4 regions of the Paenibacillus sp. EPM92 genome follow, and region 3 is predicted to be linked to each of the others. Evidence: riboswitches for the same ligand, from Rfam matches in the RefSeq annotation. Region 3 holds a riboswitch; each other region holds the start of a gene.

Region 1 (5,049 bases), on a different contig from region 3:
CTGCTTGAGGCGCTTCATCCGAACCGCATCGATCTCGGACTCGGCCGCGCACCGGGAGGCATGCCGCTGGCGACGCGAGCGCTGCAGGAGCATAAATATGTAGACACGGACCGCTATCCCCAGCAAGTCGCCGATTTAACGGGGTTCTTGTACGAATCGCTGCCTCCCGATCATCCGTACGCCAAATTGCAGGCGGCGCCTTCGATCGCAACCGCTCCCGACTTGTGGCTGCTCGGTTCAAGCGATGAGAGCGCCAAAATCGCGGCCCAACAGGGGACAGCCTACGGATTCGCGCAGTTCTTCGGCGCGCCCGGCGGGGAAGCGGCGATCCGGTATTACCGGGAGCACTTTCAACCGTCGAGCTTGAACGATCGTCCGCGAGCCCTTGCTGCGGTCCTGGTCGTATGCGCCGATACGGAGGACGAAGCGAACCGGTTGGCGACAAGCTCGGATCTGTTCTTCCTTCGCTTGGGCAGCGGCCTCGACCAGCATGCCTTCCCTTCCGTACAGACGGCTATGGACTATCCGTATACGGAATACGACCTGCTGCGCATTCGCGGGGCCCGTGAGCGCCGCTTCGTAGGCACGCCCGACCGCGTCAAGGCCCAACTGCTCGATTTTGCCGAGCGGTACGGCACCGATGAACTGATGATCGTCTCCCCGATTCACAACTTCGGCGCACGCGTACACTCCTACCGTCTGCTGGCCGACGCCTTCGGGCTTCCGCAGACGCCATGAACCGAACAAGCGACCGCTCCCCGATACAGACCGGGAACGGTCGCTTGCTCGATCTATCCGGTCCCGGCGACTTCCGCCCGGGATAACCGACTCTCTTTTAACCTGTGTATAACCTCGATTGTGGATATGTTAATGAATGTACTAAAACCTATGCACAGGAAGATGAGATAGCCTGTTAGTAATGTGTATAAGCCTGTGAATAACGCAGGTCATTTCCTTGTCATGGATGCGGACGATCGTCTTGCCGCCGACCGGCAGCCGCCCCATGGACTGTTCACAGCTTCCTTACATTTCGGCTTGCTGGCCCGCATCCTGCTGCACCGCCGATTCCGGTTTGGCCTCCCGCCACGCCGGTACGCGCTTGCTGTTGTGCGCGCCGAGCATCATGCCGGTGCCGAGAGCGGTACATTCAAGCGGATGCTCGGCAATATGTACGGGAACCCCGGTCTCCTCGCGGATCCGTTCATCAATTCCTTCCAGCAGAGCGCCGCCTCCGCACAGCAGAATCCCCTGCTCCACCACATCCCCGGCAAGCTCGGGCGGGCACCGCTCCAACGTCGCGCGAATAGCTTCGACCAGCAGCTGCAGGAAATCATCCACCACCGTGTATATTTCCCGGGAGCTCAACTGGATCGAACGGGGCAATCCGTTAATCACATCCCGCCCCTTAATGCCGAGAGTACGTTCTTCGGAGGAAGCACGGGCCGTTCCGATTTGTTTCTTGATTTCTTCCGCCGTTCGTTCCCCGATCTCCAGGTTGTACTGCCGTTTCACATAATCCATAATATCTAGGTCAAGAGACATCCCTGCCCGGTTCACCGTATGGCTGGCCACAATGCCCCCGAGCGACAAGATGGCCACTTGACAGCTGCCTCCGCCAATATCGAGCACCAAATGACCGATCGGCTCGTCAATCGGAAGTCCTGCCCCAAGCGCAGCAGCCAGCGGTTCCTCGACCGCAATCGCCCGTTTGGCTCCCTTATGGACGATCGTTTCTTCAACGGCCCGCTTTTGCACATTGGTAATGCCGCAAGGCACGGAAATATATACTTGAGAGCTTCGCAGCAAAGACGAGCGGCCTTGTATTTTTTTGATAAAATGCTGAAGCATGCTGCTGGTCAGATCGAAATTGGCGATGACGCCATTCCTCAAGGGATAGGTGATGTCGACATGAGCGGGAGCTCGTCCGATCATCGCTTGCGCCTCCGCGCCTACGGCCAGCAATTCGCCGGTGCTTTGATGAAAGGCGACTACAGACGGTTCGCTCAGCACGATGCCTTTACCCTGCTCGAAGATCACCGTGTTTGACGTTCCTAAGTCAATACCGTATAACTTGTCAAATCGTTTAAACATGAAACTTCTCCTCCTTTATTGGAAACCCGATGCGCGATTTGGAGGTGGATCAGCCGGATCTTCTATAGTATTCTGCTTCACTTGCAAATTTGAGGGGTAACTAGCAAAAATCGTGAAAATCTTCAAATATTTTTGACAAAATACGACAGATCGTTTATTTTTAAATGATATAGAACTAAATACCTACGGCAAACTCGTTCGAAAGGCGGGGACGCAAAGCCACAGGTCTTCCGCAGTTTCTGCGATGATGGCTGGGTTGCAATTTAAGACACTACCTTTCGGTAGTGTTTTTTGCTTAGTGGGCGGTTTGTCATTCACAAGGTATGGATCAAAACTATCGTGGATGGGAGCAGCTATTTTGTTTACAAGAACTTCTTCACCTGTCGTTTCATTCTTTTACCTGGTCCTGTTGCTGGTCTTAGCTTGTTTGGGAAACATCATGAACCTGTCTCTATTTTATGGAGTCGACTTTATATTCGGCAGCATCTTTGTATGGCTCATCATGAAGCTCTATGGATTTAAATGGGGATTGATCGGGTCTATTCTCGCAAGCAGCGCTACCTTAATTTTATGGAATCATCCGTATGCTATGCTGGTCTTTATTGCAGAGACGATATTCGTCGGCCTCTTCTACCGGCAGAAGATCAGCAACTTCGTCTTCCTGGTCGCGTTGTTCTGGATCCTGCTGGGCATGCCGATGATCTGGTTATCCTATCATTATGGATTGCAGATGGACGCTACGGCTACGTTGACAGTTATGCTTAAGGATGCTGTCAACAGTATTTTAAATGCTTTGATTGCAAGCCTTATCCTCACTTATTTGAGGGCTCCCATGGGGACCGGTCGAACCTCCAAAAAAACGTCCCGTTCTTTGTACGATATTCTTTTTAACATTTTTGTCGCCTTAATCGTCTTTCCCCTGCTGCTTGTCATGATCATGGTGAGCCGAGAGGAGATTAAGAAAACCGATGCGGCGATTCAGGAAGCGGCGGAACGCCAATCGGAAATCATTGAGAACGATATCAGCAACTGGAGAAACGTTCATGTGTCGGCTGTCGAGCAATTTTCCAATCTCGCGGCTGAAACTGATCTGAACGATGCAGAGGCTCTGCAGAGGCTTACTGCTCATTTTAAACAAATTTTTCCTGATTTTCATAATATGTTCATCACCAATGCTGCAGGAACAACCGTAACCTTCTATCCCTTACATAATATGAACGGCCAACCTACGCTCGGTTTGAACTTCTCGGACAGGCTGTACTTTATACAAAACAAAGAAAGCTTACAGCTTGTCATTTCCGATGTTTTCGCTGGAAGAGGCGGCGTGTCCGAACCCGTCGTAAATATCAGCGCTCCGATCATGAGCGGCCGGCAGTTCCAGGGCATTGCCGGCGGGGCCCTGGATCTCGGTTATATTAGCCAAAGAATTCAAGCACTCACAACATATACGAACATCCATGTTACCATCGTGGACCGCAACCGGCACGTGATCGCCAGTACCCGTTCCGCGAATGCCGTTATGCAGGAATATGACTGGAAAAAAGACGGCGAGATTCACGACTTGAAGGACGGCTTCTACTATTGGCTCCCCAAAAATATCAAAAATCCGATGAAACGGTGGGGAAACTCGTCATACATCAAGATCACGCCGTTATCAGGCCTTGGGGACTGGACCGTCATCGTGGAATCGTCGTTTGCGCCTTATCAGAACGGATTGTACAAGTCCTATATCAAAACACTTACGATCCTGTTGATTTGCGGACTGATCGCAATCATTACGTCCTTCTTCATCAGCCGTTCGATCGTAAGGCCGATCATTCGGTTAGCGCATACGACAACGGACTTACCCAATAAAATATTGGAGAAAAACGCCGTTCATTGGCCCAGCAGCCTATTGACCGAAATTACGATTCTCATTGCGAATTACCGGATCATGGCCGAGAGACTTCACTACATGTTTCGTGAAATTCAGCATCTTGCCTATTACGACCATTTAACAGGCCTTCCCAACCGGGTGCTGTTCAATCAGGAATTGGAAGTTTCGTTAGAGCAGAGTAAACGTAACGGGCAGACGGCAGCCATCCTTTTTATTGATTTTGATCGTTTTAAAGTGATTAACGATACCCTTGGACATCGGAACGGCGACCTTCTGCTGCAGCAAGTCGCGGAAAGGCTGAAAGGCAGCATCGAAAGCAATGATTTCCTCTCTCGTATGGGCGGAGACGAATTTACTGCGGTATTCCCGAACATGACCCGTGAACAAGCCGCCCAAGCCGCGCAAAGCATGCTTGATCTGTTTACCGCTCCTATCCTGATTAGCGGTCACGAAGTGTTCATCACCCCCAGTATCGGAATCAGCATGTATCCGGACGACGGGGAAGATCAGGAAACGCTTCTTAAGAATGCCGATCAAGCGATGTATGCCGCCAAAGACAAGGGCAAGAACATGTATCAATTTTATACGTCCGAAATGGATGAGGCTTCCTGCAATCAAATGACGCTGGAAACCATGATGCGTAAAGCGTTGGATCATGGCGAATTCGAGCTTTACTATCAGCCCAGAATGAATGTAAGGTCAGGAACGTTCAGCGGGCTGGAAGCCTTGATTCGCTGGAGACATGCGGAACGCGGCTGGATTCCTCCGACCGATTTTATTCCTCTGGCTGAAGAGACGGGGCTGATCAATCCGATCGGAGAGTGGGTTTTATATACGGCTTGCGCGCAAAATAAAGCTTGGCAGGATGCCGGATATCCGCCATTTTCCGTTTCCGTCAACCTGTCCGTCAGACAATTCCGGGAACAAAACCTTGTCGAGCTCATCCCCCGGGTACTGCGGGAATCCGGACTGAAGCCGCAATATCTGGAGCTGGAAATTACGGAGAACCTCAGTATGCATCATATGGAATATGTGCTGTCGATATTACATGAGATCAAAAGGTTGGGCGTCAAAATATCCAT
Region 2 (5,049 bases), on a different contig from region 3:
TGCTTTTGGTTACCGTTTCTATAGCCGGTTCATTGCCAGGAAGATCTACGAATTAAACGACAACCGGGCAACGCCGGCCCATGTGCATAACGATTCCAAGGACTACGTCCCGACGAATAAATACGTGCTCTTCGGCCATCACTTTGCGGCGATCGCCGGAGCCGGTCCGCTGGTCGGTCCGATTTTGGCCGCACAAATGGGGTATTTGCCGAGCATTCTGTGGATTATTATCGGAGCTGTACTTGCGGGCTGTGTGCAGGACTTCGTCACGCTTGTCGGATCCATGCGGCGGGACGGGAAGTCGCTCGGTCAGATGGCGAAAGACGAAGTCGGCCGATTCGGCGGCACGTTAGCTTCTATTGCAACGCTGGCGATCCTCATTATCATCGTCGCCGTACTTGGACTCGTCGTCGTGAAAGCGTTGGCGGAGTCTCCGTGGGGAATGTTTACGATCGCCATGACGATGCCGATCGCCATCTTCATGGGCTTCTACATGCGATTTATTCGACCGGGGAAAGTCATTGAGGGCTCCATTATCGGTTTTGTTCTATTGATGATCGTATTATGGGCAGGACAATTTGTTGCCGCCAATCCGGTGCTGGCGAAGATGTTCACCTTCACCGCGCCGCAGATCGCCCTGATGATGGTCGTATATGGCCTGATCGCTTCGATTTTGCCGGTGTGGGTACTGCTTGCACCCCGAGATTATTTAAGCTCTTTCTTGAAAATCGGCGTCATCATTTTACTGGCGGGCGGTATTTTGGTGACATTGCCGGAGCTGCAAATGCCGGCTGTGACCAAGTTTATCGATGGGACCGGTCCCGTATTCTCCGGCAATTTATTCCCGTTCTTGTTCATTACCATAGCATGCGGCGCCGTTTCCGGCTTTCATTCCCTGATTTCTTCCGGGACGACACCAAAGCTGATCGAAAGAGAAAGTCATGCGCCCTTCATCGGATATGCCGGTATGGCCGCGGAATCCTTCGTCGCCGTCATGGCCTTGATCGCCGCGTGCGCCTTGGAGCCCGGCATTTACTTCGCTATGAACTCGTCGCCGGCCGTTATTGGAACCGATCCCGCTGCCGTCGCCGCCAAAATTTCATCCTGGGGCTTCACGCTGACACCGGAACAAATTACGAACACAGCCAAAGAAATCGGTGAAAACACCATTCTCTCCAGAACGGGCGGGGCGCCGACGCTTGCCGTCGGCATGGCGGAAATCTTTTCAACATTCCTGGCCGGGGCCAAGGCATTCTGGTACCATTTCGCGATTTTGTTCGAAGCGGTCTTTATTTTAACGGCTGTGGATGCGGGCACACGGGTAGGACGCTTTATGCTTCAGGATTTGATCGGCAACTTCTACAAGCCGTTTGCTCAAACGAAAGTGTTCAAGTATAATTTCCTGGCTTCGTTTATTGTTTGCTTGGCCTGGGGCTACTTCTTGTATCAAGGAGCCATCGATCCGTTCGGCGGCATCAATTCGTTGTGGGCGCTGTTCGGGATTGCGAACCAAATGTTGGCTGCCATCGCTCTCGCCGTCGCGGCGACGATTATGATTAAAATGGGCAAGGCCCGCTACGCTTGGGTAGGAATCGTGCCGTTCGTGTTCCTCGCGGTAACGACATTAACGGCCGGCTTCCAAAAAACGTTCTCCTCTCAGGCAAGCATCGGCTTTTTGGCGGCTGCGAAGAAATACCAGGACGGGATCGATCAGGGGCAAGTCATCGCGCCTGCCAAAAATATGGACGTCATGCATCAGATTGTGACGAACAACTATATCGATGCAGGCCTCACGATCTTCTTCGAGATTGTGGTGATCCTGATGATTATTGAATCTTTACGCGTCTGGTACAAAATTTTGATCCAAAAACAAAAACCGGTATTAAAAGAAGCGCCGTTTGTCAAATCTACTTTTGGAGCCTGATGCCATGAGAACGATAACGAGCTTTGCCAGCAAGGCCAAAGCGACAATCAAGGTCATTTTCAGTATTCCGGACTATGAGAAATACTTGAAGCATCAGCAAGAGCGCCATCCGCATGAAACCCCTTTGACGGAGAAGGAGTTCTATATGCTGTCACTTCACGAGCGTTATGAAAGCGGTAAGATCAATCGCTGCTGCTAACAAGGAGAGACGGAGTAAGGCGGGTGCATGCAGCCCGTCTTGCCCCGTCTCTTCGTTTATGCAACCTGTGCGGCTTCATCCGGCTTTGGCATCAAATGTCGAAAAATGCGCGATAATATCACGTATTTTTCGACTTTATTCTCATATAGCGTCGAATAATGTCGTTATATCAAAGATTTCAATAAAGAAATCATTGCTTATCTAGGTATAATAGACTATACTTGGCTTATATTCTTAACGATAATGGCAAACTCATCGAAAGGTGGGGACGCAAAGCTTCGGGTCTAAGGCGGTAACGCTATGACGGCTGGGCCGCCGAATTAGGGACGGATCTGTATATACGAATCCAGTTCTATTCGGACTGGATTTTTTGTTGTTTCTAAGGAGGGAAATACTAGATGACCATACGATCAAATACCAATTTGGCAAGTAAAGATGCTCTTGAAGACAGCATTCGAACGATTCTCGAGCAAATAGGGGAAAATCCGGACCGGGAAGGTCTGCTGGATACACCGAAACGAGTCGCGAAAATGTACCGGGAAGTGTTCTCAGGTGTGGGGGTGAATCCGGAATCGGCGCTGACGACAACGTTCGAAGAGGAGTACGACGGGATCATCACCGTAAAGGATATGACTTATTACACCTTCTGCGAGCATCATCTGATCCCGTTCTATGGAAAGGCGCACATCGGATATATTCCGGATGGGAGAATCGTCGGCTTAAGCAAATTTGCCAGATTGGTAGAGCTGGTCTCGCAGCGTCCGCAGGTGCAAGAGCGCATGACGCAGCAAGTTGCGAGTGCCGTATTGAATGTGCTGAAGCCGAAGGGTGTCATCGTAACCGTGGAGGGAACTCACTTATGCATGTGCGCGCGGGGCGTGAAAAAACCGGGAACGTCTACGGTGACAACGGTGAAGAAGGGGATATTTGCCGACAACGTCTCGCTATGTGAAGAGTTTGACCGTTCCATATCCAGAGCCTAGGAAGGGGGAAACGGCGATGCTTTATTTATCGAGAAGAATCGATTTTTCGGCAACTCACGTTTATCGGGTTCCCCAGTGGAGCGAAGAGGAAAACCTCCGGGTCTTCGGGCGCTGCAGCAACTCCAGCGGCCATGGGCATGATTACAAGCTGGAAGTGATGGTCAAGGGACGATTGAATGAAAAATCCGGGATTGTTGTCAATACAACGGATATTAAACAAATCGTGAGTTCATTTGTGGAAGAGGAGCTCGACGGGAAGTTTTTGGACCGTGAACATTCCTATTTTCAGCATCGCATACCGACTACGGAAAATGTAGTTGAGTACATCTGGAATTCGCTGGAACAGCGGTTTCAAGATTGCGAATTGCACCGGATTCAATTACATGAAAACCACTATTTAAGTTCGGTAAAGGAGGCGGGATGCTTGATACGACTTACACGCAAATATCACTTTTGCGCTGCGCACCGATTACATAGCGTGCATTTGTCGCCGGAGGAGAATAAGAAATTGTTCGGCAAATGCAACAATCCGCATGGGCACGGACATAATTATTACCTTGATGTCACCGTCGAAGGCGAGCCGGATCCGGTAACGGGCATGATCATGAATTTGGCGGATTTGGATGCCATTGTGGAAAGAGAAGTGCTCGATAAGCTGGATCATAAGCATCTGAACCTGGATACGGCTGAATTTAAAGAGTTGAATCCGACATCCGAGGTCGTAGCGCTCGTGATCTACAACATGCTGCGACCGCATCTTCCCAAGCTCCGAAAAGTCGGACTGTGGGAAACGGAAAAAAATTATTTCGAGTATTGCGGACCGGGTGAATGAGATGATTGACTTTCTGCAGCTCCAAGGAAAAACCGTTGCAATTACCGGGGCGTCCCGCGGGATCGGCAAAGAAACGGCATTATTGCTCAGTCAATTGGGAGCGAATCTTGTGCTGGGAGCAAGACATGAAGCCGAATTAAAGCAGGCAGCCTCTCAGATGAATGCGAATACGCTAGCCGTACCTTTGGACGTAACGAATGAAGAAAGCGTTAGCCGATTTGCCGAAGAGGCGATATCGCGGTTCGGCACCATTGATGCACTCATCAACAGTGCGGGCACAGGGGTGTTCGAATCGGTGTTGACGATGTCCAGTGACGATTTCGATCGAATGATCGCCGTTAATTTGAAAGGTACGTTCCTCGCCTGCCAATATTTCGGAAGGCATATGGTTGAAAACCGTGCCGGTAAAATGATTAACGTCGTATCTGTCGCCGGCACGACGGCACTGCCCGGCTGCGGCGGTTACTCCGCTTCGAAATTCGGGGTACTGGGATTAACGAGAGTATTGCAAGCGGAATTGAGGAATAAAGGCATACAGGTAACGGCCGTATTGCCCGGCGCGGTAGCGACTCCATTCTGGGACCGGATGGAACTGAAGCCGGATGCATCCGACATGATTCCCGTTCAATCGTTAGCCAAGCATTTGGTGTATCTCTTATGTCAACCAGAAGGTTCGGTCGTTGATGAAATGACGGTTATGCCTCCGCTCGGGATTTTGTAAAGGGGGAAGTGTCGATTGTGAAATCCATATTTCCTAAATTTTTTGGGAATTTTCATGCAGGAGCTCTAAATGCGCGGGCCCCTCTACCTTCCCCCTTATCAGGCGATAATATCCATGATCATCAACGGCGCGCCTTGATTGGATGGATTGCCAATCGTATGAGTCAACATCTGAATAGGGGTAAAGGGGAATCGGGATTTCTGATCTACCTGTCCTTCACTGCAGCGGAGAACGAACCTCAACCTAAGAACGATGAGGGCCGGTATTTATTATCACTGGCTGCTCGTTTGGTGGAAATGGTGGAGAAGCAGGAGGATGTTTATCTGAAAATAAAGGAAATGCATCTTTCGGATCGGCATCATCGCTGCTTCTTGAAGACTTATGAAGAAA
Region 3 (5,049 bases):
CCTTTCTTTCCGTAACCCGTTTTTCCTTACTAAGCGACCATCCTGTCCTTCAACACCCATTGCTCCGAGCAGGCGTCTTCTTCATGCCGACCACCGCTGATCTTCCCGCTTCCTCGCGCCAAGGCTGCAGGCACTTGGACCGTCTCTTAGCCTAGCTAAACGTTGAAACGGAAGTGCATGACGTCGCCGTCTTGAACGACATATTCTTTGCCCTCGAGGCGCAGCAAACCTTTTTCCTTTGCAGCATTCATCGAGCCCGAACCGATCAGATCATCGTAGCCGACAACCTCAGCGCGGATAAAGCCGCGTTCGAAATCGGTATGGATTACGCCTGCCGCCTGCGGCGCTTTCATTCCTTTGCGGATCGTCCATGCGCGAACTTCCTGTACCCCTGCCGTAAAATACGTGTACAGCCCGAGCAGCCTGTAAGCGGCACGGATCAACCGGTTCAACCCGGATTCGGCAAGGCCCAGCTCCTCCAGAAACATCTGCTTGTCCTCGCCTTCCAGCTCAGCGATCTCCGATTCCACCTTCGCGCTGATCGGAACCACTTCCGCGCCTTCGAGCGCCGCGTATTCGCGCACTTTCTGCACATACGGATTGCCGTCCGTGTCCGCAACCTCCGCCTCGCTGACATTCGCCGCATACAACACCGGCTTCATCGTCAGCAGGTGCAGGTCGCGGATCAGCAAGCGCTCCTCATCGCTCAGCTCGACGCTGCGCGCCGGCTTATCGTTGTAGAGCGCCTCCTTAATGCGTTCCAGACACTCGACTTCCTGCGCATATTTCTTGTCGCCGCCCTTCATGTTCTTCCGGGAGCGATCGATTCTTTTGTCCACCGAATCCACGTCCGCCAAAATCAGTTCCAGGTTGATCGTCTCGATATCGCTGATCGGGTCGACCGTTCCGGAAACGTGCGTAATGTTCTCGTCTTGGAAACAGCGTACGACATGCACGATGGCGTCCACCTCGCGGATGTGGGCAAGGAACTTATTGCCGAGTCCCTCGCCTTGGCTTGCGCCCTTGACCAATCCGGCAATATCGACGAATTCGAACGCCGTAGGCACGATGCGATTCGGCACGACGATTTCCGCCAAGCGGGTCAAGCGCTCATCCGGCACCTCCACTACGCCGACATTCGGATCGATCGTGCAGAACGGATAGTTAGCCGACTCCGCACCGGCCTGTGTAATGGCGTTAAACAACGTAGATTTACCGACATTCGGCAAACCGACGATTCCACAAGAAAGACTCATATATAAACAGCTCCTTATGCTCTGAACGGAATTTCAAATCCTGACATTATATTATATCCCAAAAGTAGGCCCCGTGTCATCTCCCTATGGGAAAAACCCTCCTTCCATTCGGAAAGAGGGCATGGTGACGGGCGCGTTACTGCGGCGGCTGCCCCGAAATACGGCGAAGCTCATTGGCCAGCCTGTGGAACTCCGCCTTGGCCGCCTGATCTTCCGCTGTGAAATAGGAGGCTGATAGAAAGCCGATGATCTTGTTCGCATCCTCCGCGCTAATTCGTGTCTGCGGTTCCGGCGCGGGTTCCGTCACAAGGCTGGCCCGGTACTCGTTCACAACGTCCTGAACGAAGCTCTGGAACGTCTTGCCGAGCAGCCGCAGCGGCTCCTGCGGATCGCTTCTCCTTGCCGGATCCAGCATATAGTGCCCGACGATATCGGTAGCCGGGTTTAGTCCGTACCGGTAACAAGCATACGCAAGCACCCATACGTACCGCTTGTAAGATTCCGTCAAGCTGATCCTGCCTCCGTAACAAAGCTCCACCGCGCCCGCCGCGTCGTTGGCGTCGTCGCCGTAACGCGCGTTATCGGTCGTTACGTTGTACACGACGTGATAGGCAATCTCAGCCGGTCCGGTCAGGAACGGTATGCACTCGATGATCTGTTTATCGTCCACAAACAGATGCGCGGAAGATGACATTTCATTGCGGGTATTTTCAAAATAAGACACATTCGCTGCGGCCGTTGACCCCGGATTTCCCGTATCGTGGGCCACCATAAACCGGCAGCGGGCTAACGCCGTCTTCGGACGCCGCTGGCTCGGCCCCGTCAAATAGCGTGGAATGATCTCATATTTCATAACAAAAGCCACCGTGCTCACCACCCTGCGGATATTTCGGAAGGTCTCGGGCGCTGGGGGCCCCAGCCGATCCGACGAGAATCCTTGCCTTACGATCAGCATATGCGAGCGCCCTGCAAGAAGTCCGTGGCATTGCCGGCCTCTATTTGAATATACGTTTGTTAAAATCGTCCCGTTTCGAACTGAAATGGTTTTCCACTTGCTTTTTCAACACAAACGCCCGCAGCGCATTGGCTTTGTCCGTCGGCATGTCGATGTAACGCGCTCCGTAATAGATTACGGTTTCTCCCGGATCCAACCGTATGATCTCGACTTGGCACGGCATCTCGAAGCCCAGGTCCAGCCGAACGTCGGCCATAGCATGCTTGCTTAACTCAATATCGCTCGGCAAAATAAACCCGAGCCCGCTGATGCTAATATTTCGAACCTCCAGCGCGACATGCTCCTTCAACAATTGGAGCTCCGCATTCGGTTCGCGGATCGAGAGCAGGTGTCCGTCATGTTTGACGTCGACCCGCGGGTTCTCCCGCTTCTCGGCGAATCGGCTCCGATTCTGAGGGGGGTTGATAACCATCAGCGCTCCTTGATCTTTAGCCACGACCGTCGATTGGAACGTATAGATTCCGCCGGGTGAATAGACCGTTAATTTAACCGTATCCCCAAGTTCGAACGCCTTGTATTCCGAAATCTCAACTTCAAGAATATCACCCTCGGCATAAGTCAAAATGCCGGTCGAAACGAAATCCCGCTTCTCCACCGCCACCCGGCTGTTCAGCAGTATTCCGCTTGGGCTTCTATACGTTTCGTGGGTAAACTCGTAGGATATTTTTTCACTCGTAACGGACTTCATCACCTTCGTTACCACCTTTCGCTCTCATGTCTTCGGTAAAAAATAAGCTGCATCTCAACATGCGAGACTACAGTCTGTTCACCGGTGCGCCCAATCGGCGGCCAGGCTGTCGTCATCCTCAATAAAGAAGATCTTAGACCCTAAGCTTTGCGTCCTTGCCTTTCGACAAGTTTGTCAAAAAAACGAATGATAACGACTATTTAACTAAACTTCACATCACCGAACTTGGGTACATATGCCCACATCTTGATCTCATTATAGGTGTTTCCTAAATCCCCTTCAAGAATATTCACACTTTTCACAAAAAATTAACAGCGCTTTTCCGTAAAAAAATTATTCACATGTTAACCGTTCTGTGGATAACTTATATATCCACACCCGGACTTGCCCTAAAAGCGCGATTTACCTACAATGGGGATAAGAAATTAATCCTCTTTATCCACATACTTATCCACAGCATGTGAGTAAGAATACTTGTTCGTTTTCTTACCCGCAATCGACGAATGACTAATGATGAATGAGGTGTAACGATTGATAGCCATAGAAGAACACGAGTATTTTATGCGGGCGGCAATCGAAGAAGCGCGGAAAGCCGAAGCGATCCGCGAAGTTCCGATCGGAGCGGTCATTGTTCGCGGCAGCGACATTATCGGCCGCGGTCATAACGTTCGGGAAACGGCCAAAGATCCGCTTGCCCACGCCGAACTGATCGCGATTAAACAAGCGAGCGAACAGCTGGACGCCTGGCGGTTGCTGGAATGCCGGCTTTATGTGACCCTTGAGCCGTGTCCGATGTGCGCCGGAGCGATCGTCCAGGCGCGAATTCCGCAAGTGATTTACGCATCCCCGGACCCAAAGGCCGGCTGCGCGGGGACGCTGATGAACCTGCTGCAGGAAGATAGATTTAACCATCGCGTCGACGTGATTCAAGGCGTTCTGCAGGAAGAATGCAGTTCCATGCTCACCCAATTTTTCCGTAGATTAAGGGGGAAGACGTAACCTAATTCCCTTTACAACGCCTATTTACCCATGCTAAAATATAATCGTTTCAGAAGTTCGAGACGTGGCTCAGCTTGGTAGAGCGCTTGGTTCGGGACCAAGAGGTCGCAGGTTCAAATCCTGTCGTCTCGACCATCCTATATGAACTACGAATTGCGGCGTAAACCGCAATTTTTTTATGCCCAAATTCCGATATCCCTCTCTTCTCCCGTTGTTTTCCCTCTCTCCCTTCAGTCTATTTTGTTAGCCCGTTCTCCGGCTTCCCGGCTATCACTGTACCGGCCGGTTATACGACGGATGGCTTGGGGGTCGGCATCGAATTTTTGGGCCGCGCCTTCGATGAAGCAACCTTGATTAAACTGGCTTACGCTTATGAACAGGGCACCCATCACCGGAAGCCTCCCGTTCTGGTTCCTTAAGGCCAGGGTCCTAAACAAAATCCCCTTCGTGCCGCTCTATTTCATACATAGCAGCCCGAAGGGGATTATTCGATATTTTCGACTCTTAGCCAGGGTTCGATTCGTTATTTGGGCCCTGCACTTCAACCTGCACGTCCTGCGGTAGCACTAACGTAACAGACATCTCCGGGTAGACCGAATTCAGGCCGCGGTAGACCGGAGGACGCTTCACCTGCACATACATCGTGTCGCCAACCGTTCGCACCGTGTAGAATTGCTCCTTGTCGACCGTCGGACGGTCTCCTTCCTGTACGCGGGTTCGGTAAGTGCCGAACAGGTGCATGGAACGCTCCGCCGTTTTGTCGATGCGAACCGGTTCGCCGGATGTTTGCACGACCAGCTTTTGGATGGCCGGATTTACCGGTTCCTGCAGTTCGGGCAAATCCGCCGTGACCTCGACTTCGCCTACGAGTTTGCGTACTTCATCCGTCACCCCGAGACCGGTCAGCATCGTAAACATGAAACAGCCGGCGAACAACACCCCGACGAACAGGACGCTCATCCAATCATACCGGATGACCTCGCTCTCTTTCTTGGCGATGAACACATACGCGAGGATCTCCAGGCCAAGCAGCACAAGGACAATCGGCCACCAGCGGATGAAGCTGGTGAATGCGCCAAGTCCCTGCCATT
Region 4 (5,049 bases), on a different contig from region 3:
CAGGCTGATCAGCTTCGCCTGCGCTTTAAGGTAGGTGACGATGCCCAGCAGCACGTTCTCGCGGAGGAAGTGGAACGCTTTTTTAAACGTTTTCGGCGTTTTGTCCGAAGCGATCCGCTTCCAGGATTCGATCTCGATGCTCAGGAAATAGGCCAAAATAATACCGATCACGAAGTTCACGACGAACGTGGAGAACGAGGTCAGCATGGCGAACAAGCTCGTTAAGAACGTACGGGCGATTTCGGTCGTCTTCTGAATGATCTCCGCGGAGTACTCCTTGGCCTTCTCCACTAAATTCAAATCGACCGGAAGCGTCCCGATCAGTGACTGTACCTGGTCGGAGCGGTTGATGAGCTCTTGCTCCAGAACGACGGCGTAATCGGGCAGCTTGTCGGCGAGATTGATGATCTGGGTCGTGAAGATCGCGCCGAGTCCGGTCATGGCACCTAGAATGACCATCACGAAGACGAGGGTGGAGATGGCGGAAGCGATCGATTTCTTCAACCCGCGCCGGTTCAGGAACTTGGCGAACGGCTCGATGATCAAGTAAATGACGAACGCGAGGAAAATCGGGGTCGCGATCCGATACAGATGGCTGAAGGCGAACATGAACAAATATACGGTAAGCACGAGCAACGCAATATCGATAATCGTTTTGTAATATTTGCGATAAAAGGGAATCATTCGTTAACCTCCATTCATTATCTTCCATATTAAAAGACACCGACTTGATTCGCAAGTGAGGCCGGCTTGTACATACATACGGAAACAGCGAAGAACGGTTGCTTTCGGCGGCCCGATTCTATACAATAAGAAAAAACGCACAGTAGGAGAAGTGACTGGACATGAAATGCAAGATTTCGCGCAATGCGGCCAAAGTGTTGTTGGCCGAGATGGAGCAAGAAGAGAATAAAGAATTAAAGCTTCGCGTGTATGTGACTCATGCGCATGGCGACCATGCCCACTACGGACTCAGCATGGATACGCCGACCGAGAACGATGTCGTCGTTTCGACAGATAAAGGAATCGACGTTATTCTGCAAAAGGACGAGCCGCTGCTCGACGGCGTTCGGATCGATTATTTCTATGTGCCGGAAGAAGGATTCGCGGTAACGAATCCAAGCAAGGGCAATAACGGGGACCACTAGCACATCGTTCACAGGGAGTTCCCCGGTGTCAGCCGCTTGAAGAAAGGAATTACCGCATGGTCAACGATATTCGCGTTTGCGACAAATGCAAACATATGAGAATGAAAACCGCCGTTCCGAAGCTGCAGAAGCTTGTGCCCGACGCCGAGATCAAAGTCGGCTGCAAGTCTTATTGCGGCCCGTGCTCGCGGTTTGCCTTCATCTTCATTAACGGCCGGTATGTAACCGGCAAGACTGAAGACGAAGCGATCGAGAAGGCGAGCAAATACGTGAAATAAATCATGCAAGAAGATCAGATCCTCGGGCCTCAGGGCACCGGGGATTTTTGATTTGACGCCGGAAGGGATGCGCGGCACGAATTTCGGCGTCCAGACATGATCCGGGGGCGGCCAATTTCCGGGACCGGTAATCGGGGCTATGTGCTCGGTCAATGGGGCGGAGGCCCGCTTTTTGTAACGGTTGCCATGATCGCGTTGACGGGTATCATTTTTTACTGGAAAGGGTACCGGTTATTCAAAATCATACAAAATTCCCAAATTTTTTTATGAAAATGGGATGAAAGAACTATGTATTCGTGACCTTCTATCTTATATTCTTAATAAAGAACATCTCCATGAACAGACACAATTCGAGCGCACTCGATAAGGGCAACCCGGACGAAAGTCTGCGGACGCAAAGCTATAGGGGCTTAGGCGCAGGAGAGCAGTGCTATGCCAGCCAGTTGTCGAAGGCACGGAGTGATCGCGATCCTTTCAACAGCGGCTCCCGACCAGGGGAGCTTTTTTTGGTGTGAATAGATGAAGGAGGAGAACCCGGCGATGGACCAGGAACGCAGCATCTTAAATAAGAAGGGGTTTTACACGAAAATCGGCGATGATTTCATCGGAGTCTTCCTATCTGCTGAAGGACCGAAATTGTTCATAAATCGTGACGTGTACGAGCTGACGTCCCCGCATTGGGATGTCGAGATGATTCGCGGGCGCAGCCGGCAAATCATCACGTTTTACTGGATGGGCGAAGTGAAGCTCTCGATCTGCTGCGAATCGAACCACGACGTATTTCTACCGTTGTTCGATTACTTGATGTGCCGTCCTCAGCTGAAGCACGCTTAGTATAGCTTAGGCAGCGAACGACTGCGGCTTTCTTTGAACCCGATTGGGCCTCTGAGCATACGATGTGGGGTGGCCGGATCATTCCCATCCGGCACGGAACAATCGGATCATTGGAGGCATGTTTGTGAAAAACTCGGAGGTTATCGAGTCGGCGTTATTTGAACATCGGTTTTGGCTTCAGGTGCTCGGTGATCATGCCAGGTTCATCCGGGTAAGCTTGCCGGTCGATGAACGGGAAGAGGCGCAGCGGGCGCTCGGCTTCGTTCAAGCATTCGACGACTTGCTGAAGAAGGCGCGTTCGGATAAGTTCCCGGCAGAGGCGGGAGCTTTGACGCAGGACGCGTACGGGCTGACACAAGACCTTCGCGCGTTCAAGCTGCGCTTGCTGGAGCGGCATTTGATCGGCAAGATCGCAATCCAGCTGCCGCCCGCGTTCTTGAGCCATATGGTGAACGAAGCAGAGGAGTATTTACGCGTACTGGGGTACTTGTTATCCGGGCGCCCGGCGCCGGTATTCGATGCGGTGCACCACCACATCGTATGGCTCCAGGACGCCTACGGCCATGCGGGCTCCATTGCAGCCGGCTTGGATATGACGGAATCCCGTTTGGTGGAACTGGCCAGATCGTTCGACCGGCAATTCCGCGAGTATTACCTGAAAGCGGTGGAACTGGCGGGCTTTCTGCGCACGAACATCAAGAAATTCCCGGCTTTAGCCCGGTTTAATAAAGAGGTTGAGCTTGAAATGACGCTGTTCAAGCAGTTTCTGAGCGAGCTGGAAGAGCTCCGTTTAAGCGGGCAGGCGCTCGGTGTGCTTTCGCCCTTGATGGCGGATCACATGGCTCGGGAGGAGTGTTATTACTTGCTTAAGCTGTCTCAGGTGTCGGAAATCAAAGCGATGAGCTGCGATCCGACGAAGCCGAGGACGGAAGTGTAACGAAACCCTATCGGCCGACGCCGGCAGCGCATCCGTTTACCGGGGAACGTACCCCGAAGACGGATGCGTTTTTTTGCATGGTTTACGCGCTGGAAGGGCGCATGCCAAAAAAAAGCTTAGGAGCGTCTGCCCTAAGCTTTTTTTGGCTGCTCCTCACAGCGTATAGGCGCAATCTGCATTAATTCCCGCTCGTACTCGAATCCTTCCGCCAGCCGAACAAGCCGCCCGGGGCGAAAAATTGGTATAACGCGCATTCGATGCGTCCGTTAAACAGCTTGCGCTTCTTATCGGCTTTTCGCCCGAGATAATGCTCCATTTGCTTGCTCGGGCTGAGGATGAAGGCCGACCAGTTCGGCAGCTGCTTATGCATCTGCCCGAATTGGCGCAGCGCGCGTTCGACTTCTTCGCGGTCGCCGAGCCTTTCGCCGTATGGCGGGTTCGTGATCAGGCAGCCGTAATCGCCGGCCGGCAGCGCTTTGCTGACCGGAAGCGTATGGAAGCGAAGCTCCTTGGCGAGGCCTGCGGATTTGGCTGCAGCTAACGCCACTTCGATGGCGGCGGGGTCGATGTCCGAGCCGCCGATTTGCAGCGGGATATCGTCCTTGACCAGATCAAAGGCTTCCTCCCGTGCTTCGCTCCATAACGCTTCCGAAATTACAGGCCAGCTCTCCGCGTTGAAGCTGCGCCGCAGGCCGGGGGCTATATTCCAGCCGATCATCGCCGCTTCGATCGGGATCGTGCCGGAGCCGCAGAACGGGTCGTAGAGCGGCCGTTCAGGCTGCCAACGGCTGAGCAGCACCATGGCGGCCGCCATCGTTTCCTTCAGCGGCGCTTCCGTCACCAATTTGCGGTAGCCTCTCTTATGCAGTCCGGGACCGGTCGTATCCAGCGTGATCGTGGCGATGTCATTGAGCAGCGACACCTCAATCACGTAACGGCCTTCGGTTTCGCGGAACCATTCCGTGCCGTACCGCTGCTTCATGCTTTCCACGACCGCTTTCTTCACGATGCCTTGGCAAGCGGGGACGCTGGACAATTGCGATTTGTGCGAACGTCCTTCGACGGGGAACTCTCCGTCTTCCGGAATCCAGTCCGGCCAAGGCAGCGCTTTGACGCCTTCAAACAAGTCGTCGAACGTGCGTGCTTCGAATTGCGCCATCTTGATCAAGACGCGATCCGCCGTGCGCAGCCATAAGTTTGCGCGGCAAACAGCGAGCAGGTCGCCTGTAAAAGTAACGCGGCCGTTCTCCACGGTGACTTGCTCGTAACCCAAATCGCGAACCTCGCGGGCCACGACGGCTTCAAGCCCCATGGGAGCAGTGGCGATCAATTCAATGGAACTAAAGGATGGGAAAGACATAGGTGAGTTTCACTCCGAATCAAACAAGTTGAACTGCGTTGGCAAAAGCCATACAATTACCTAGTATAGGCGATTCGCAATCATTATACAACGCGGCTCGCGATGAGAACGAGGGGAGGCCGGCAAGGATGGAATCGAATTGGACGCAGGAATCGTACGCGGATTCGTTATTTGACAAAGACGAAACGTTGGAGCGGGTATTGGAATCGATTCGTAAGCAAGGGATGCCCGAAATTTCCGTTGCTCCGGGTTACGGAAGACTGCTGACGCTGCTGGTGCGCATGAACCGTGCCGAGAAGGTGCTTGAAATCGGGGCACTCGGGGGGTACAGCGGCATTTGTTTGGCACGGGGGCTGACGGAGCGAGGGAAGCTGACGTCCCTGGAGCTGAAGCAGCCGTACGCCGATCTGGCTTACGAGAACCTGAAGCTCGCCGGCTTCGGCGAACAAGTCGAGTATTATGTAGGGGAGGCGCTCGACAGCTTGCAGCGGC

Evidence for each region. Region 3 has a riboswitch for cyclic di-GMP ahead of JMF85_RS04775 (PilZ domain-containing protein). Riboswitches for the same ligand answer to the same signal wherever they lie in the genome.
Region 1: linked by a shared signal. The riboswitch ahead of JMF85_RS01615 (bifunctional diguanylate cyclase/phosphodiesterase) and the one ahead of JMF85_RS04775 (PilZ domain-containing protein) in region 3 are both predicted to bind cyclic di-GMP.
Region 2: linked by a shared signal. The riboswitch ahead of folE (GTP cyclohydrolase I FolE) and the one ahead of JMF85_RS04775 (PilZ domain-containing protein) in region 3 are both predicted to bind cyclic di-GMP.
Region 4: linked by a shared signal. The riboswitch ahead of JMF85_RS23430 (hypothetical protein) and the one ahead of JMF85_RS04775 (PilZ domain-containing protein) in region 3 are both predicted to bind cyclic di-GMP.

What each region holds. Positions count from the first base shown of each region.
Region 1 covers NZ_BCPS01000009.1:81,422-86,470, forward strand. The annotation lists gene JMF85_RS01605 (LLM class flavin-dependent oxidoreductase) at 1-738, shown strand, start outside; gene mreB (rod shape-determining protein) at 1,024-2,091, opposite strand; cyclic di-GMP riboswitch class I at 2,269-2,355, shown strand; gene JMF85_RS01615 (bifunctional diguanylate cyclase/phosphodiesterase) at 2,531-5,049, shown strand, end outside.
Region 2 covers NZ_BCPS01000068.1:147,127-152,175, forward strand. The annotation lists gene JMF85_RS15800 (carbon starvation CstA family protein) at 1-1,924, shown strand, start outside; gene JMF85_RS15805 (CstA-like transporter-associated (seleno)protein) at 1,929-2,123, shown strand; cyclic di-GMP riboswitch class I at 2,359-2,443, shown strand; gene folE (GTP cyclohydrolase I FolE) at 2,522-3,106, shown strand; gene JMF85_RS15815 (6-carboxytetrahydropterin synthase) at 3,123-3,938, shown strand; gene JMF85_RS15820 (SDR family oxidoreductase) at 3,940-4,659, shown strand; gene JMF85_RS15825 (ATP-binding protein) at 4,818-5,049, shown strand, end outside.
Region 3 covers NZ_BCPS01000025.1:14,921-19,969, reverse strand. The annotation lists gene ychF (redox-regulated ATPase YchF) at 156-1,256, opposite strand; gene JMF85_RS04780 (peptidoglycan recognition protein family protein) at 1,393-2,109, opposite strand; gene JMF85_RS04775 (PilZ domain-containing protein) at 2,252-2,959, opposite strand; cyclic di-GMP riboswitch class I at 3,053-3,145, opposite strand; gene tadA (tRNA adenosine(34) deaminase TadA) at 3,491-3,958, shown strand; tRNA gene JMF85_RS04765 (tRNA-Pro) at 4,017-4,093, shown strand; partial or broken gene JMF85_RS04760 (amidase family protein) at 4,204-4,377, shown strand; gene JMF85_RS04755 (LiaI-LiaF-like domain-containing protein) at 4,463-5,049, opposite strand, start outside.
Region 4 covers NZ_BCPS01000095.1:8,186-13,234, reverse strand. The annotation lists gene ytvI (sporulation integral membrane protein YtvI) at 1-684, opposite strand, end outside; gene JMF85_RS23440 (iron-sulfur cluster assembly accessory protein) at 846-1,148, shown strand; gene JMF85_RS23435 (YuzB family protein) at 1,205-1,426, shown strand; cyclic di-GMP riboswitch class I at 1,785-1,877, shown strand; gene JMF85_RS23430 (hypothetical protein) at 1,967-2,260, shown strand; gene JMF85_RS23425 (DUF2935 domain-containing protein) at 2,385-3,197, shown strand; gene JMF85_RS23420 (THUMP domain-containing class I SAM-dependent RNA methyltransferase) at 3,376-4,557, opposite strand; gene JMF85_RS23415 (O-methyltransferase) at 4,686-5,049, shown strand, end outside.